Regions from separate parts of the Nakamurella alba genome, predicted to be linked through region 1. Evidence: riboswitches for the same ligand, from Rfam matches in the RefSeq annotation. Region 1 holds a riboswitch; the other holds the start of a gene.
What was found. Region 1 has a riboswitch for cyclic di-AMP ahead of GIS00_RS29215 (C40 family peptidase). Riboswitches for the same ligand answer to the same signal wherever they lie in the genome.
Positions count from the first base shown of each region.

Region 1 (7,478 bases):
CGACATCCTCGACCATCACGCGGTCCCCGAGCCCGTCGTCCGCTCCCAAGCCCTCCCCGACGCCGATCCCGACCCCGACCACCCCGACGCCAACGCCCACCACCCCCACGTCCCAGCCCGGGATCCCGGTGTCCGTGTCCGTCCCGTCCATCGGGATCGACGAGCAGCTCATCGATCTCGGGATCGCGGCGGACGGCACGGCGCAGACACCGGAGGACTACTCGCGGGCGGGCTGGTTCGCCACCGGCGGCCGGCCGGGGCAGTTCGGGCTGCCGACGGTGATCCTCGGGCACGTGGATTCCCTTGACGGGCCGGCGGTGTTCTTCCGGCTCCGGGACACCGCGGTCGGTGACAGCGTGGCGGTGGGCCTGCAGGACGGGCGCACCGCGACCTACACGGTCACCGCCGTCGACCGGTACCCGAAGGACGACTTCCCGACCTTCGCCGTCTACGGTGCCACCCCGACCGACACGCTGCGCCTGGTCACCTGCGGCGGCGAGTTCGACCGGGCGGCCGGCAGCTACCTCGACAACATCGTGGTCACGGCGGTGCGCGCGTAGTCCAGCTCCAGGGCAGTTCAGCTCCAGGGCCGGCGCAGCAGGTCGCTGCGCGCCAGGTGCGCGGCGGCGGCGAACGGCCGCCACCGGCCGGCGGCCCGGGCCGGGCTGGACCAGGGCGCGGTGGTGCGGACCAGCCGGGTGCCCGGGGTCTCCACCCAGCGCAACAGGGTGGTGGTCTCCTCGGCGGAGGCGCCGGGCAGCGGACCGTTGCCCGGCAACGCGGTTTCGGCCGAGGCCTGCAGCAGGTCGACCACCGGCATCGGGTCGATCCCGCGGCGGGCCCGGCCGGACGCGACCAGCCGGCCGAACCGGATCACCACCAGGTCCCAGCCGCCGTGCCCGTCCGGCTGCGCGGCCACCATCTCCTCGATCGCGGCGAAGGCGCCGAGCCGCTGTCGCCGGTCGACGGCGTCGACCAGGGCGGCCAGCCGGTCCCGCACCCGTGCCGCCTGGTCGAAACGTCCCTGCCCGGACAGCCTCTCGAGTTCCTCCCGCAGCCGGGCCAGCACCTCGTCGGAGCTGCCGCGCACCAGGTCGGCGATCCGCGTCGGGTGGCCGGCGTAGTCCTCCGCGGACTCCCGCCCGGCGCACGGCGCGCCGCACTTGTCCAGCTCGGCCAGCGCGCACGGGGTGCCCTTCGGGGTGCGCGACAGCCGGACCGAGCAGCGCCGGATCCGGACCACCTCCTGCAGCGCCTCGACGGCGTTCTGCGCGGCCTGCCGGGTGCCGAACGGCCCGAGGCACACCGACTCCACCAGCGGCGGGGTGGAGACCACGGAGAGCCGGGGGAACGTCTCCCGGGTCAGTACCACCCAGCTCACCTTGTCGGGCATCCGGGAGCGCTTGTTGTACGGCGGCAGGTGGGCGGCGATCAGCCGCTGCTCGCGGACGTTCGCCTCCAATCCGTGCGCACACACCACATGGTCGACCCGGACGGCCAGCGTCAGCATCTGCTTGATCCGGCCACGCAGCTCACCGGCGCCGAAGTACGACCGCACCCGGCGCCGCAGGTTCTTCGACGTGCCGACGTAGAGCACCTCGTCCGAGGGCCCGCGGAACAGGTAGACCCCGGGGGCCTGCGGCAGGTGGTCGGCGAGGTGCCGTTTGCGGCGCTGGGCCGGTCGGACGTCCCGGCCCAGCTCCTGCAGTTCGGCCAGGCTCTGCACGCCGAGGCCGCCGAGCCGCTCGAACAGCGCGTGCAGCACGTCCACCGTGGCCCGCGCGTCGTGCAACGCCCGGTGGTCGGGTGTGGTCCGGGCGCCGAACAGCCGGGCCAGCGCTCCCAGCCGCAGGCTCGGCGCCTCGTCCTTCGACAGCGCGCGCCGGGCCAGCAGCACCGTGTCCAGCACGGCGTTGCCGGGCCAGGGCAGCCCCTGGCGGGCGCACGCCGCCTTCAGGAAGCCGATGTCGAACCGGGCGTTGTGCGCGACCAGCACGGTGCCGCGGGTGAACTCGAGGAACGCCGGCAGCACGGCGTCGATCCGCGGCGCATCCATCACCATCGCGTCGGAGATGCCGGTGAGCATGGTGATCTGCGGCGGGATCGCCCGGCCGGGGTCGACCAGGGTGGCGAACTCGCCCAGCACCTCGCCGCCGCGCACCTTGACGGCGCCGATCTCGGTGATCATCTCGGTCACCGCGGAACCGCCCGTCGTCTCCAGATCGACCACCACGAAGGTGATCTCGCGCAACGGGTCGTCGAGCTCGTCGAACGAGGCCTGGACCTCGATGTCACGGACGGGACTGATGGGACTCACGGGGCGGACGGTAGGGGAGGGCACCGACAGTGCACCCGGACGGCCGCCGGACGTGTTGAATCGTCGGCATGGAACCGGCCGACCTGCCCGAGCTGACGGCGCTGCCCGCCGCGGTGCGCGGTCGGCTGCTGGAGCTGGCCGCCGGGGCGCTCGACGGGCTGCCGCCCGCGCAGATGCCGGCATCGCTGGCCCGGGTCGCCCGGTTCACCCCGGGCAAGCGCGCCCGGCTCGGCGCGGTCCCGCTGGCCGAGGCGCTGCAGTCCGACGCCGCCTTCCGGGCCGCGGTCGCCCAGGCCGGAGCGGGTGTCACCGACCCGGCCGATCCGGTGGACCTGGCGGCCGGCGCCTACCTGCAGAAGCTGCCCGATCTGGCCGAGCGGCTGGCCGCGGTTCCGGCCACCACCGATGCCGCCGGCCGGGATCCGCACGAGTGGCCGCGTCGGGTGCGCCGGTTGGAACGCGAACTGTCGGCCGTCTCCGCCGAGCGGGACCGGCTGGTGGCGGCGCGGACCGGCACCGAGACCCAGGAGCAGGCACTGGACCGGCTGCGGCAGCGCCTGCGGGACCAGGGCACCCGGCTGCGGACGGCCGAGGACACCGTCGCGGCGCTGCAGCAGCAGCTGGCCGCATCCGCCGCGGCGACCGCCGCCGGACTGGAGACCGCCCGCGCCGAGGCCGACAGCTGGGAGAAGCGGGCGAAGCAGGCCGCCGACCGCGCGGACCGCGCGGAGCAGGCGCTGGGCCGCGCCCGGGAGGCGGGCCGGGACGACCGGGCCGCCGCCGATCGCCGGCTCGACCTGCTGCTGACCACCCTCGAGGGGGCGGCCGGCGGACTGCGCCGGGAGTGGAACCTGCTCGGCGGGGGCGCGGACCCGGCGGATGTCGTCGGCCGCGACCTGGGTGTCGGTGCACCCGCTGCGGAGACCACCGCGGATCCCGGGCGGCTGCTGCGCTGGCTCGGTCTGCCGGCGGCGCACCTGATCGTCGACGGCTACAACGTCACCAAGTCCGGCTACCCGGACCTGACCCTGGTGCAGCAGCGGGAACGTCTGGTCCGGTCCGCCGGGGCGCTGGCTGCGCGCACCGGTGCCGAGGTCACCGTGGTGTTCGACGGGGCCGCGGTCACCGTGCCGCAGATGCCGGGACGCCGTGTGCGCGTGCTGTTCTCGCCGCCCGGGGTGCTTGCCGACGACGTGGTGCGCGACCTCGCCGCGGCCGAACCGGCCGGCCGGGTGGTGGTGGTGATCAGTTCGGACCGCGAGGTGATGGACGGTGCCCGCGCGCGGGGTGCCCGCACGGCCGGCGCGCCGGTGCTGCTGGCCCTGCTGACCTGACCGGACGGCGCGGGAACCGGCACTGTCGGTGCCCGTTCCTACCCTCGGCCGCATCCACCCGGACCCGCCGGGCGGGGAGGTCCAGGAGGTCAGATGCACATCGATTGCGATCGCTGCGAGGTCCGCGGCCGCGCCTGTTCCGGCTGCGTCATCACGGTGCTGCTGGGTGCCCCGCCGGAGGGGGTCGAGTGGGACGAGAACGAGCGTGCCGCCATCGGGGTGCTGGCCGAGTCCGGCCTGGTCCCGCCGCTGCGGCTCGTCACACCGATGCCGTCCCGGGGGTGGGAGGAAACTGCGTGAAACTTCATGAGGTCGGTCACACCGAAGCAACGTCGCCGCACGCCGGACGGGGAAGTGCATGCGTCCGCACGAAATGTCCGTTCCGCCGGGTGGCCCTTCCCGTGTCCTTCTCGTAATCTGATCGAGACCTTCGGCAGTGGGCAACCAGGTCCGGTTGCCCCGGAGGTCACCGCCGAGTCGACACAGCCCGCCGCCATGATCACCTGGTCGGTGGGGTCGAGCCGGGGAACCAGGTACGTGGGGTGAATCCCCGCCACCGTCCGTCGTGCCGCTTCGTGCGGCGCTGTCCGGCCGGCGCGGGGGTAGGGCAACTTCCGGCCCGAATCCGTCAGCTCACCCGGTAGGCGGCGCATCAGGGAAGAAAGGCACTTCGTCTGTGGCGACGCCAGGCCGCAAGGTCCGCCAGCACCATCCCCGCACCGGAGCACTGCGCACCGCCGCCGCGATCGCACTGCTGTCCGTGCTGGGCGCCCTCGCCGCACCCGCGGCCTCCGCCGTGCCGGTGACCGACGAGCCCACCAACTCCGCGGAGCCCACCAACTCCTCGGAGGCGCAGCAGGCCTGGGAGGTCGCGTCCCGCCAGGCGGAGATCGCGTCCGAGGCGCTCAACGGTGCCCGCGAGGAGCAGAAGCGCGCCGACGCCACCGCCACCGCTGCCGCCACCGCGCTGACCACGGCCACCGCCGCCGCGGCCACCGCCAAGGCCGATGCCGCCTCCGCCGCCGCCGCGGTCGTCGACTACCAGACGCAGCTCGACCAGTTCGCCAGCGCCAGCTTCCGCGGCGCCAGCACCGGCACCATGTCGTTGATCCTCACCGCGGACAACGCCGACGACTTCCTGGAGCAGGCCACCTCCCTCGAGCAGGTCGCCGCCGACAACCGCACCGTGATGCAGACCGCGCTGGCCGCGAAGCAGAAGGCCGCGCAGGCCTCCGTCGCCGCCGTGTCCGCCCAGCAGAGCGCCGCCACCGCGAGCGAGACTGCGGCGACCGCGAAGAAGGAGGCGGACGCCGCCGCCGCGACCGCCGCCACCCGCAAGACCTCGCTGGACGCCGCCGCCGCGAAGTACCGGACCTTGTACAACCGGCTGTCCGCGGTGGAGCAGGCCGCCATGCTGAGCATGGCCCAGGCCTCGCAGGCCGCCGCCGGCATCGCCAGCGTGGAGCCGGTCGGCGACGCCGCCGGCCAGAAGGCCGCGGCCGCGGCGATCACCAAGATCGGCGGCGGCTACTGCTACGCCTGCGACGGTCCCGAGTCCTACGACTGCTCCGGCCTGACCAAGTGGGCGTGGGCGACCGCCGGCATCGACATCCCCCGCGTCAGCTACGAGCAGGCCAACTACCCGGAGGTCCCGCTGGACCAGCTGCAACCGGGCGACCTCGTCACCTACTACTCGCCCGTGTCGCACGTCGCGATCTACGTCGGGTACGGCATGGTGGTCAGCGCGGCCGACGAATCGCTGGGCATCATCTACGTGCCCGTCGAGAAGGGCGGCCCGAACGCCACCGGCCACCGGGTGCCGCGCGGCTAGAGCAGAGTGCAGAGGGGGTGCGGCCGTGCGTCGCACCCTGCTCGTCACCAACGACTTCCCGCCGCGCACCGGCGGCATCCAGTCCTACGTGCACGCACTCGCCGTGCGGTTGCCCGCCGACGACCTGGTCGTCTACGCGCCGGCCTGGGACGGCGCCGCGGAGTTCGACGCCGCGCAGCCGTTTCGGGTGGTCCGGCACCCCACCTCGCTGATGCTGCCGGTACCGACCGTGGCGCGCCGGGCCCGGGCCCTCGTGCAGGAGCACCGGCTGGACGCCGTCTGGTTCGGCGCCGCCGCGCCGCTGGCCCTGCTCACCCCGGCGCTGCGCCGGGCCGGTGTCCGGCGCGCGGTGGCCAGCACCCACGGGCACGAGGTGGGCTGGTCGATGCTGCCGGGATCCCGGCAGGCGCTGTGCCGGATCGGCGGCACCGTCGACGTGATCACCTTCGTCAGCCGGTACGCCCGCGGCCGGATCGCCGCCGCCCTCGGCCCGATGGCACGGCTGGAATACCTGCCGCCCGGGGTCTCGCCGGACTTCCGGCCGGACCCGGCCGGCCGCGCGGACGTCCGCGGGCGGCTCGGCCTCGGCGATAGGCCGGTGGTCTCCTGCATCTCCCGGTTGGTCGCCCGCAAGGGCCAGGACATGCTGATCCGCAGCTGGCCGCAGGTGGTGGCCCGGCACCCGGACGCGGTGCTGCTGATCGTCGGCGACGGCTCCGACGCCGCCCGACTGCACCGGCTCGCCGCGGACTCACCGGTCGCCGGGTCGATCCGGATGACCGGCCGCGCTCCGGACGGCGAGCTCGCCGCGCACTACGCGGCGGCCGACGTCTTCGCGATGCCCTGCCGAACCAGGGGAGGCGGGCTCGACGTCGAGGGTCTGGGCATCGTGTTCCTGGAGGCCGCCGCGGTCGGTCTGCCGGTGATCGCCGGTGACTCCGGCGGCGCACCGGAGGCGGTGCAGGACGGCCGCACCGGCACCGTGGTCGACGGCCGGGACGCCGACGCCGTCGCCGCTGCCGTCGTCGAACTGCTCAACGACCCGGCGCTGCGCGCCCGCTACGGCGAGGCCGGCCGGCGCTGGGTCCGGCAGGACTGGACCTGGGACCGTTCCGCGGAGCGGCTGGCCGACCTGCTGTCCCGCTGACAGCCCGCCGCACGCCGCCGGTTACCGTGGCCGGGTGCGGATCAGCTTCGTGTCCGACATCCACGGGAACATCGAGGCCCTGGCCAGGGTCGCGGCGCAGGCCGAGCAGCTGGTCGTGCTGGGGGACCTGCTGGACTACGTCGACTACCACGACCACGGCAACGGCATCCTGGGCCAGGTGTTCGGGGCGGACCGGGTCCGGCCGTTCGCCCGGCTCCGCAGTTCCGGCGACTTCCTCGGCCTGCGTGACTACAACCGCTCGCTGTGGGCCACCGTCAGCGACCCGGTGTCGGTGCTCAGCGAGGTGGTGGCCGTCCGCTACCAGCAGGTGCTGGAGGCCGTCGGGCCGGACACATTGCTGACCCTGGGCAACGTCGACGTGGCGGCGGTGTGGAACGAGATCGCCGGCGACCGGCTGCCCTACCTGGACGGTGCGGTGGTCTCCGTCGGCGGCCTGGACCTGGGCTTCGTGGCCGGCGGGTCGACCCGGACCGGCATCCCGGTCCGTGCCCCGGATCCGGTCTGGCAGCCGCTGGTCCGGCCCGGGGACGAGTACCTGGCGACGGTGCGCGACCTGGGCCCGGTGGACGTGCTGTGCTCGCACGTGCCGCCGCAGATCCCGTCGTTGCGGTACGACGTGGTGCCGGCCCGGATGGAGATGTTCGGCCCTGGCCTGCGCGAGTACATCGACGAGCACCATCCGAGGTGGGCGCTCTTCGGGCACGTGCACCAGCCGCTGGCCCGGCGGCTGCGGGTGGGCCGCACCGAGTGCGTCAACGTCGGTCACTTCCAGCGCTTCCCGGTGCCTTTCGTGCTGGAGGTCTGAGCCGGAGCGACTAACCTTCCGGA
Region 1 is NZ_WLYK01000018.1:58,979-66,456, forward strand. It holds gene GIS00_RS25840 (class F sortase) at 135-560, shown strand; gene GIS00_RS25845 (DEDD exonuclease domain-containing protein) at 578-2,317, opposite strand; gene GIS00_RS25850 (NYN domain-containing protein) at 2,386-3,651, shown strand; gene GIS00_RS25855 (hypothetical protein) at 3,745-3,951, shown strand; cyclic di-AMP (ydaO/yuaA leader) riboswitch at 4,142-4,314, shown strand; gene GIS00_RS29215 (C40 family peptidase) at 4,328-5,482, shown strand; gene GIS00_RS25870 (glycosyltransferase family 4 protein) at 5,508-6,629, shown strand; gene GIS00_RS25875 (metallophosphoesterase family protein) at 6,664-7,455, shown strand.

Region 2 (7,478 bases), on a different contig from region 1:
TGTCGCTGCGCGCCCCGTCATCAGATGCCGTTGATCTCCGTGGAGATCGCGGCGTGGTCGGCGTCCCGGGTGATGCCGGGCTCGGCGGGAGACGGGCGTGCTGATGTACTACCGGTGGTGCTCGCCGGGTAACGGTGCGCAGTGATGAACCGCTGGACGTGGCGAGCGTGGGTCCCCACCCACCGGAAGTGAGGCGCAGGCATGAGCACCCCCGAGGTCACCCCCGTCGGACCCGGCCCCGGCACCGACGAGCCGGACCAGGAACCGACGATCTTCGTGCTCTTCGGGGCGACCGGCGATCTCGCGCACCGGATGGTGCTGCCGGCCTACTACGAGCTCTACCGGCGCGGCCTGATGCCGGCGCACTGGGTGCTGATCGGCAACGGTCGCGGGGACGTGTCGCACGAGGACTTCCAGGGCGACGTGCGCGGAGCGGTCGAGGGCACCGGGGTGCAGCTCGACGAGCAGGAGTGGTCGGCCTTCGCCGGCCGGTTGCGTTTCGCGGGAGGCGGTTTCGACGACACCGACCCGGGCAGCCTGCTCGACGTCATCGACACCGTCCGCCACCAGGTCGGCGACAATGCCCGCTACATCCACTATCTCGCGGTGCCGCCGGTGGCATTCGGTCCGCTGACCGACGGGCTCAAGGCGCACGACCTGCTCACCCGGGCCAGGGTCGTCTACGAGAAGCCCTACGGCACATCACCGCAGAGCTTCCAGGAGCTCGACGACCGGGTGCACGCCGCGATGGACGAGAGCCAGGTCTACCGGATCGATCATTTCCTCGGCAAGGAGGCGACGCAGGACCTGCACGTGCTGCGGTTCGCCAACACCCTGGTGGCGTCCATCTGGAACAACCGGCACGTGGCGCAGGTGCAGATCGACGTCCCGGAGACCCTCGACGTCGCCGACCGCGCCGCCTTCTACGACGCGACCGGGGCGTTCCGCGACATGGTGGCCACGCACCTGTTCCAGGTCGCGGCCGAGATCGCCATGGAGCCACCGGTCTCGTTCTCCGCGGCGGACCTGCAGGATGCGCGTGAGTCGGTCATCGCGGCATTCCGGCCGCTCCGGTCCGAGGACGTGGTGTTCGGTCAGGTCGAGGGCTACCTGGACCTGCCGGAGGTGCGGGAGGGGTCGACCACCGAGACCTATGCCGCCGCCCGGCTGTGGGTCGACACCGACCGCTGGCGCGACGTCCCGTTCGTGCTGCGCAGCGGCAAGCAGCTGGCGAAGTCGGAGCAACGGGTCACGTTGATCCTCAAGGAGCCGGACGGGCCGCTGGACGGGGTCCCGCTGCACGCCGGCGAGCTGAGCTTCTCCCTCGCCGGCGACGGGGAGATCGAGCTGTCGCTCGTGCTGAAGAAGCCCGGGCCCGGGCTGGACACCGTCCGCCAGACCATGCGGCTGTCGCTGGACGACGTGCCCGACTCGGACCCGCTGCCGCCCTATGTCGCACTGCTGCACGACGTGACCTTGGGCGACCGCAGCCTCTTCACCACCGGTGCCGGGCTCGAGCAGGCGTGGCGGGCCGCGGCGCCGATCATCGATGCCCCGCCGACGCCGATCCGCTACGCCGTCGGCAGCGACGGTCCGGCCGAAGGTGATGCGCTCACCGACGGGATCGGTTGGGTGGCAGCGCAGTTCGACAGCTGAGCTGCCCCCGGGCCGGGTGGTCCGGCGCCAGGCAACCTGCGGCCGGGCCGTTGCATGCCGGCGATGCAGGCGGTGAGCCCGCACCGGGCGGGCGGTGCCTGTCGGATCGTCGACGGGGATCCGACGTCCGGTGCACTGCTGGTCGGCGCCGCCGAGGCCTATCCTCGGCAGGATGGACCGGCGGCGCATCGGGGTGACCGTGGTGGCACTCGTGCTGCTCGCCGCGCTGGTGGTCCCCGGGGTGCTCGGCCGTCGGGTGCAGGGCACGGCGACTCTCGCACCGCCCGCGCCGCGGCCGGCCGCCGGTCAGTGCCTGCTCGACCTGTCGCCGAGCGGCCGGCAGCCGTACCCGTCGGCGCGGGTGGGACCGTGCGACGGCGGCCAGATCGGCGAGATCGTCGGTGTGCACGACATCTCGGTCGACCCGCTGCCGTGCTGGGCCGATCTCACCGGCTATCTCGGACTGCCGGCCAGCGTGTACCGGGTCGACGGGTGGGTGGTGCGGCTGGCCGCCGGGACCGTGGTGTTCGGGCCGGATCCCGGCCAGCGCGCCGCGGGGCAGCGCTGGGTCGGCTGCGCGGTCCGCCCGCCGGCGTCGACGTCGCAGACGCTGCGCTACTCCGGGTCGGTGCGGAACGCCTTCGCCGGCGGGCGGCCGCCGTCGCCGTTCGCACTCTGCGCCGCCTCGGCCGAGGACCTGCTGGAGTCGGGCACCATCAGCTGCGCCGTCCCGCACGGGTTGGAGACGCTCGGCAACCGGTCGACCGCCGACGAGGCCGTCACCCAGGCGGTGCTGGACGCGGACTGCCTGGCACTGGCCCGGATCCTCACCGTCGCAGACGACCCGACCCGTGGCGGGCAGCTCGAGATCAGAGCGCTGGCCTACGGTTTCGGCGGCGCCGATCGCCCGGAGCAGGGTCTGACGCACAGCCGCAACTCGCTGGCCACCTGCGTGGTGACCCCGGCCGATCCGGGACGGCGGCTCGGCGGCACGGTGCTGGGCCTCGGGGGCTCGGCCGTGCCCTGGGTGGAATGAGCGGCGGACTCAGGACCCCTGCCGCTCGATCCGCTCCACCTCGCGTTCGGCCTTCTGCACGGCTGCGCCGGCCCGGGCCAGCAGCTTCCGGTGGTCGGTCATCTCGGACTTCAGCGTCGCCAGACGCTTCTCCAGCACGGTGATCTCGAGCTGGGCGTCATCCAGGGCGGAAGTGGCGGTCTGCTCCGCGGCCCGCGCCTTCTCCAGCGTCTCGGTCGCGGATGCCAAGCGTGCCTTGTGCCTGCCGACCCGGTCGGCCTCCTGTGCCGCGGCCACCCGCTCCCGTTCGCGTGCGGCGACGCCGCGCCGCCGGTGGTCCTCGGCGGCGCGATCCGCCTTGCGCTGCTTGCGGTCCCGGTCCTGCTGCACCGACGGGCCCGGTGTGTCGGCACCGCCCCGGATCAGGGTGAGCTGCGGGGAGATGTCGGGGCCGAAGCCGTCCCAGCTGCCGGGGCGCTGCAGGGTGCCGGTGCGCAGGCCGGTGGCGAGCTGGTCGTCGCCGAGCGCGCCGTTCAGCGTGGTGCCGATCTCGTCGCGGACCGCCGGCGTGGCGTCGGGCCAGTCGGCCGCCTCCACCGCCAGGCCGATGAGCTCTGCGACCAACTCGCGGCGGCGGGCACCCAGCTCGCGCAGCAGCGGCCCGTCGGCGGAGCGTTGCGCACTGCGCAGCTCCTGACCGAGCTGCAGGAGATCGTCGATCGCATCAGGAGCCGTGCGGGCCAACAGGTTCAGTGCATGTGCAGGGCGAGTCGGCTTGCGCAGCGCGGCGATCGCGGTGGCCGCCTCCCGATCTTTCGACGTCCGGGCATCTTTCGCCAATTCGGTACGTAACGGCAGGAATCGGTCGAGCGGTGCCGCATACAGCTGCTGCACCGCTTCGGCAACCCGGTCGTCCGTCACACCGAACATTCTGCCGCGCGGCGCCTCCGCTGGGTACGGTGCGACCCATGGCCGTGGGACCGGGGCGTCGCACGGGGTGGACCGTGCCGCTGGTGCTGCTGGGTGTCGTGCTCGCAGCGTGCACCTCGGGGGCCACCCCGGCCGCTGTGCAACCGCCGGCCGCCGGCACCCCATCGCCGTCGGCGCCGTCCCCGACACCCGGGTCCAGCAGCCCGGGCAGCGCGTCGGAGGTGACCCCCGTCCCCACCCCGACCCCGTCCGGCCGGGGTGGAGTCGAGGTGCGCACCCTGGTGTCCGGCCTCGACATCCCGTGGGACGTCACGTTCACCCCCGACGGGACGATGTTGTTCGACGAACGCGGGGGAGGGTTCTCGGCGCTGCGCCCGGACGGCGAACTGGTGCGGATCGAGGCGGACCTGTCCGACCTCTGGGTGGCGGGCGAGACCGGGCTGATGGGCATGGTCGTCGATCCGAGCTTCGCGTCGAACCGGACCGTCTACACCTGCATGGGACACCTCGGCGGGGTGCGGGACGTCCGGGTGGTCGCGTGGACCCTCGATGCCGGCTACACCCGGGCGGTGCGGGTGCCGGATCCGGTGGTCACCGGGATCGACATCACCACCGGACGGCACGGCGGCTGCCGACTGCGGTTCGACCAACGGGGCACGTTGGTGATCGGCACCGGCGACGCGGCGGTCGGCAGTCACCCGCAGGACCTCGGCGCCCTCAACGGCAAGATCCTGCGGGTCACCACCTCCGGGGCGCCGGCGCCGGACAACCCGTTCCTCGAGTCGGACGACCCGGCCACCCGCCTGGTCTTCAGCTACGGCCACCGGAACGTGCAGGGACTCGCGCTGCGGCCGGGAACCGGGCAGGTCTGGACGGTGGAGCACGGCGCCGGTGTCGAGGACGAGATCAACGCCCCGGTCTCCGGCGGCAACTTCGGGTACGACCCGGTCCCGGTCGACGGGCCCGGCTACGACGAATCGGTACCGATGACCGACCCGGCCCTGGGTCAGGTGCAGGAGGCGGTCGCGACCAGCGGCGCCACGACGGCGGGTTGGTCCGGTGCGACGTGGATCGACGGACCGCAGTGGGGTGAGCTCGACGGCGCGCTGGCCGTCGCGGCACTGGGCGGCGAGTCGCTGCAGGTCTTCCGGATCGACCGCGCCGGGGCGGTCCGCGGGACCTCGACCATCGCCGAGCTGTCCGGCACCCATGGCCGGCTGCGCACCGTGCAGAGCGGCCCGGACGGGGCGCTGTACGTCACGACCTCCAACGGGGGCGGACGGGACGAGATCCTCCGGGTCGCACCGGCGGCCTGATCCGGCCCCGCCGTTCGCCGACCTGTCGGGCACTCTTCTCGGGACCGGCCACCACCTCAGGGTGACGAGGCGCGGATCGTGGATCAGGAAGTCGACCCGGTCGGCGCAACGAAACCCGCCCGGCGCAACGCTGCGGCGTCGATGCGGTCGGGTGGGTGCGGCCGACGGCCTTGTCGCTGTGTGATCGGTGTGAACCATCAGCTCCGAAGTGGACCTGGGGGTGTCCGATAGGCCATTCTTGGTCCGAATCGTGCGCCGTGGGTCCTCCGGCGCTCCTGCCCGGGTCCGGGAGTCGACAGCCGCAGCTGACAGCCGCTACACAGTTGAGACCTCAGCTAGACACATCAGTGTCCGTCTCGTAATCTGACCGAGACCTTCAGTTGGATCGCCGGTCGGGGATCGGGAGGTCACCGCCGAGTCGACGCCGTCGGGGAGTCGAGCCGGGAACCCAAGGTTCCACTGGGGTGAATCCCCTGAGCTACGCGCCTTCGCGGAGGTCGGGGGTAGGGCCACTTCCTGGCCCGAATCCGTCAGCTAACCCGGTAGGCGGCAAGGAAGAAGGGTTTCGCCGTCTTGGCGACACATGCATCGACGCCGGAACTTCGGCGCCGCCCGCGAGGTCTGCGGGCACTTGCTCTGGGCGTGGCCGCGACAACGCTGTTCGGGCTGATCGGCGCGCTGCCGGCCGCCGCGGACCCGGTCGGCACCGACGAGCCGGGCACCGCCTCCGAGGCGAAGACGGCCTGGGAGGAGTCGCAGCGCCAGGCCGAGATCTCCGCCGAGGCGCTCAACGGCGCGAAGCAGGCCAAGGCCGACGCGGACGCCGCCTCGAAGAAGGCCGCCGCCGCCCAGGTCGCCGCCGAGAAGGCCGCCGGCACCGCGAAGACCACCGCCGAGAAGGCCGCCGCAACCGCCAAGAGCTACCAGTCGGATCTCGACCAGTTCGCCAGCGCCACCTTCCGCGGCGCGCGGACCGGGACGATGAGCCTGCTGCTCACCGCCGACTCCGCCGAGGACTTCCTCGACCAGGCCACCGCCGTCGAGCGGGTCGCCGCCGACACCCACGCCACGATGGACACCGCGCTGCAGGCGAAGGCCGACGCCGCGACCGAGTCCACCAAGGCCGCGTCCGCCGCGGTGACCGCGACCCAGGCCGCGACCGAGGCGGCCACCGCCGCCGAGGCCGCCACCAAGGCCGAGACCGAGGCCGCCGCCAAGAAGACCGCCATGGACACTGCGGTCTCCGACGCCAAGGCCCTCTACGACAAGCTGTCGGAGGAGGAGCGGCTGGCCGCGGAGCGTGCCGCCGAGCAGGCCCGTCGGGAGTCCGAGGCCCGGGCCGCCGCGCTTGCCGCGCAGCAGGCCGCCGCCGAGGAGGCCGCCGCCCGCGAAGCCGCCGCTGCTGCCGCCGCCGCGCCGTCCACCAGCGCCGCGGCCGAGGCCGACACCCTGGTGGCGCCGGCCTCCGAGGCGCCTGTCTCCGAGGCGGCCCCGCCCGCCGAAGAACCGGCGCCCACCACCGAGGCGGCCGCCCCGCCGGCCGTGTCCGGTGGCGACCAGCTCGGCCAGATCGCCGCGCAGGCGGCGCTGACCAAGGTCGGCGCCGGCTACTGCTACGCCTGTGACGGCCCGGACGCCTTCGACTGCTCGGGTCTGACCACCTGGGCGTGGGGCCAGGCCGGCATCGGGATCCCGCGGGCCAGCTACCTGCAGGCCGAGCTGCCGTCGGTGCCGCTGGACCAGCTGCAGCCCGGTGACCTGGTCACCTACTACAGCCCGGTGAGCCACGTCGCGATCTACGTCGGCGACGGCATGGTCGTCAGCGCCGCCACCTACAGCGTCGGTGTCGTGCTGGTGCCGGTCGACGGTGCGGGCCCGAACCCGACCGGACACCGCGTCCCGCGCTGATCCTCACTGCTTCTCGAAGAGCCCGCCCCTGATCCGGGGCGGGCTCTTCGGCGTTGTGGGCATGTGTTCCGCCGCCGGGGGGCCGGCGCCGGCTGATCCGGCGGGCCGACTGTGCGGCTGGCGGGCCGGGTCGGGGACCGTTTCACCTCGCCCACCGGTGGAAAGGTGGGCCCGCGATTCCTGCGGGCACGTCGGCGTGGGCCCCCGGGGATGTACCAGCGGGAGAGTCGCCTGATGTCGCGCACCTGCTCCGCCCGAGTGGCCCCGGGCTCGGGATCAGGGACCGTTTCCACCGCCCACCGATGGAAACGGTCCCGGATTCTCCCGGGACTGGATGCCGGCCCCCGGGTCAGGGACCAGCGGGAACCGGCCGGATCTCGGACCGGATCGACGGCGGAGCGGAGGGAGCGACATCCGGCGGCCGGCACCCGACCGGTGACGGCGCGCGGACGACCTGGCGGATCCGCCGGTGCCCGCACACACGAAAGTCCGGGGCGTTCCAGCGGGAACGCCCCGGACGAGCCGACCGGACAGGGCCGGCAGGACCGACGAAGGTCAGCGGGTGACGAGGACCACGATCAGCGCGGCGCAGGCGACGAGCGCGCAGATGATGACCGGCCAGGCCCAGCCCGGCATCCCGTTCCGTACCGGCT
Region 2 is NZ_WLYK01000005.1:673,852-681,329, forward strand. It holds gene GIS00_RS15090 (hypothetical protein) at 21-179, opposite strand; gene GIS00_RS15095 (glucose-6-phosphate dehydrogenase) at 202-1,656, shown strand; gene GIS00_RS15100 (hypothetical protein) at 1,829-2,692, shown strand; gene GIS00_RS15105 (hypothetical protein) at 2,702-3,592, opposite strand; gene GIS00_RS15110 (PQQ-dependent sugar dehydrogenase) at 3,640-4,917, shown strand; cyclic di-AMP (ydaO/yuaA leader) riboswitch at 5,319-5,481, shown strand; gene GIS00_RS29010 (C40 family peptidase) at 5,560-6,825, shown strand; gene GIS00_RS15120 (hypothetical protein) at 7,381-7,478, opposite strand, start outside.
Region 2: linked by a shared signal. The riboswitch ahead of GIS00_RS29010 (C40 family peptidase) and the one ahead of GIS00_RS29215 (C40 family peptidase) in region 1 are both predicted to bind cyclic di-AMP.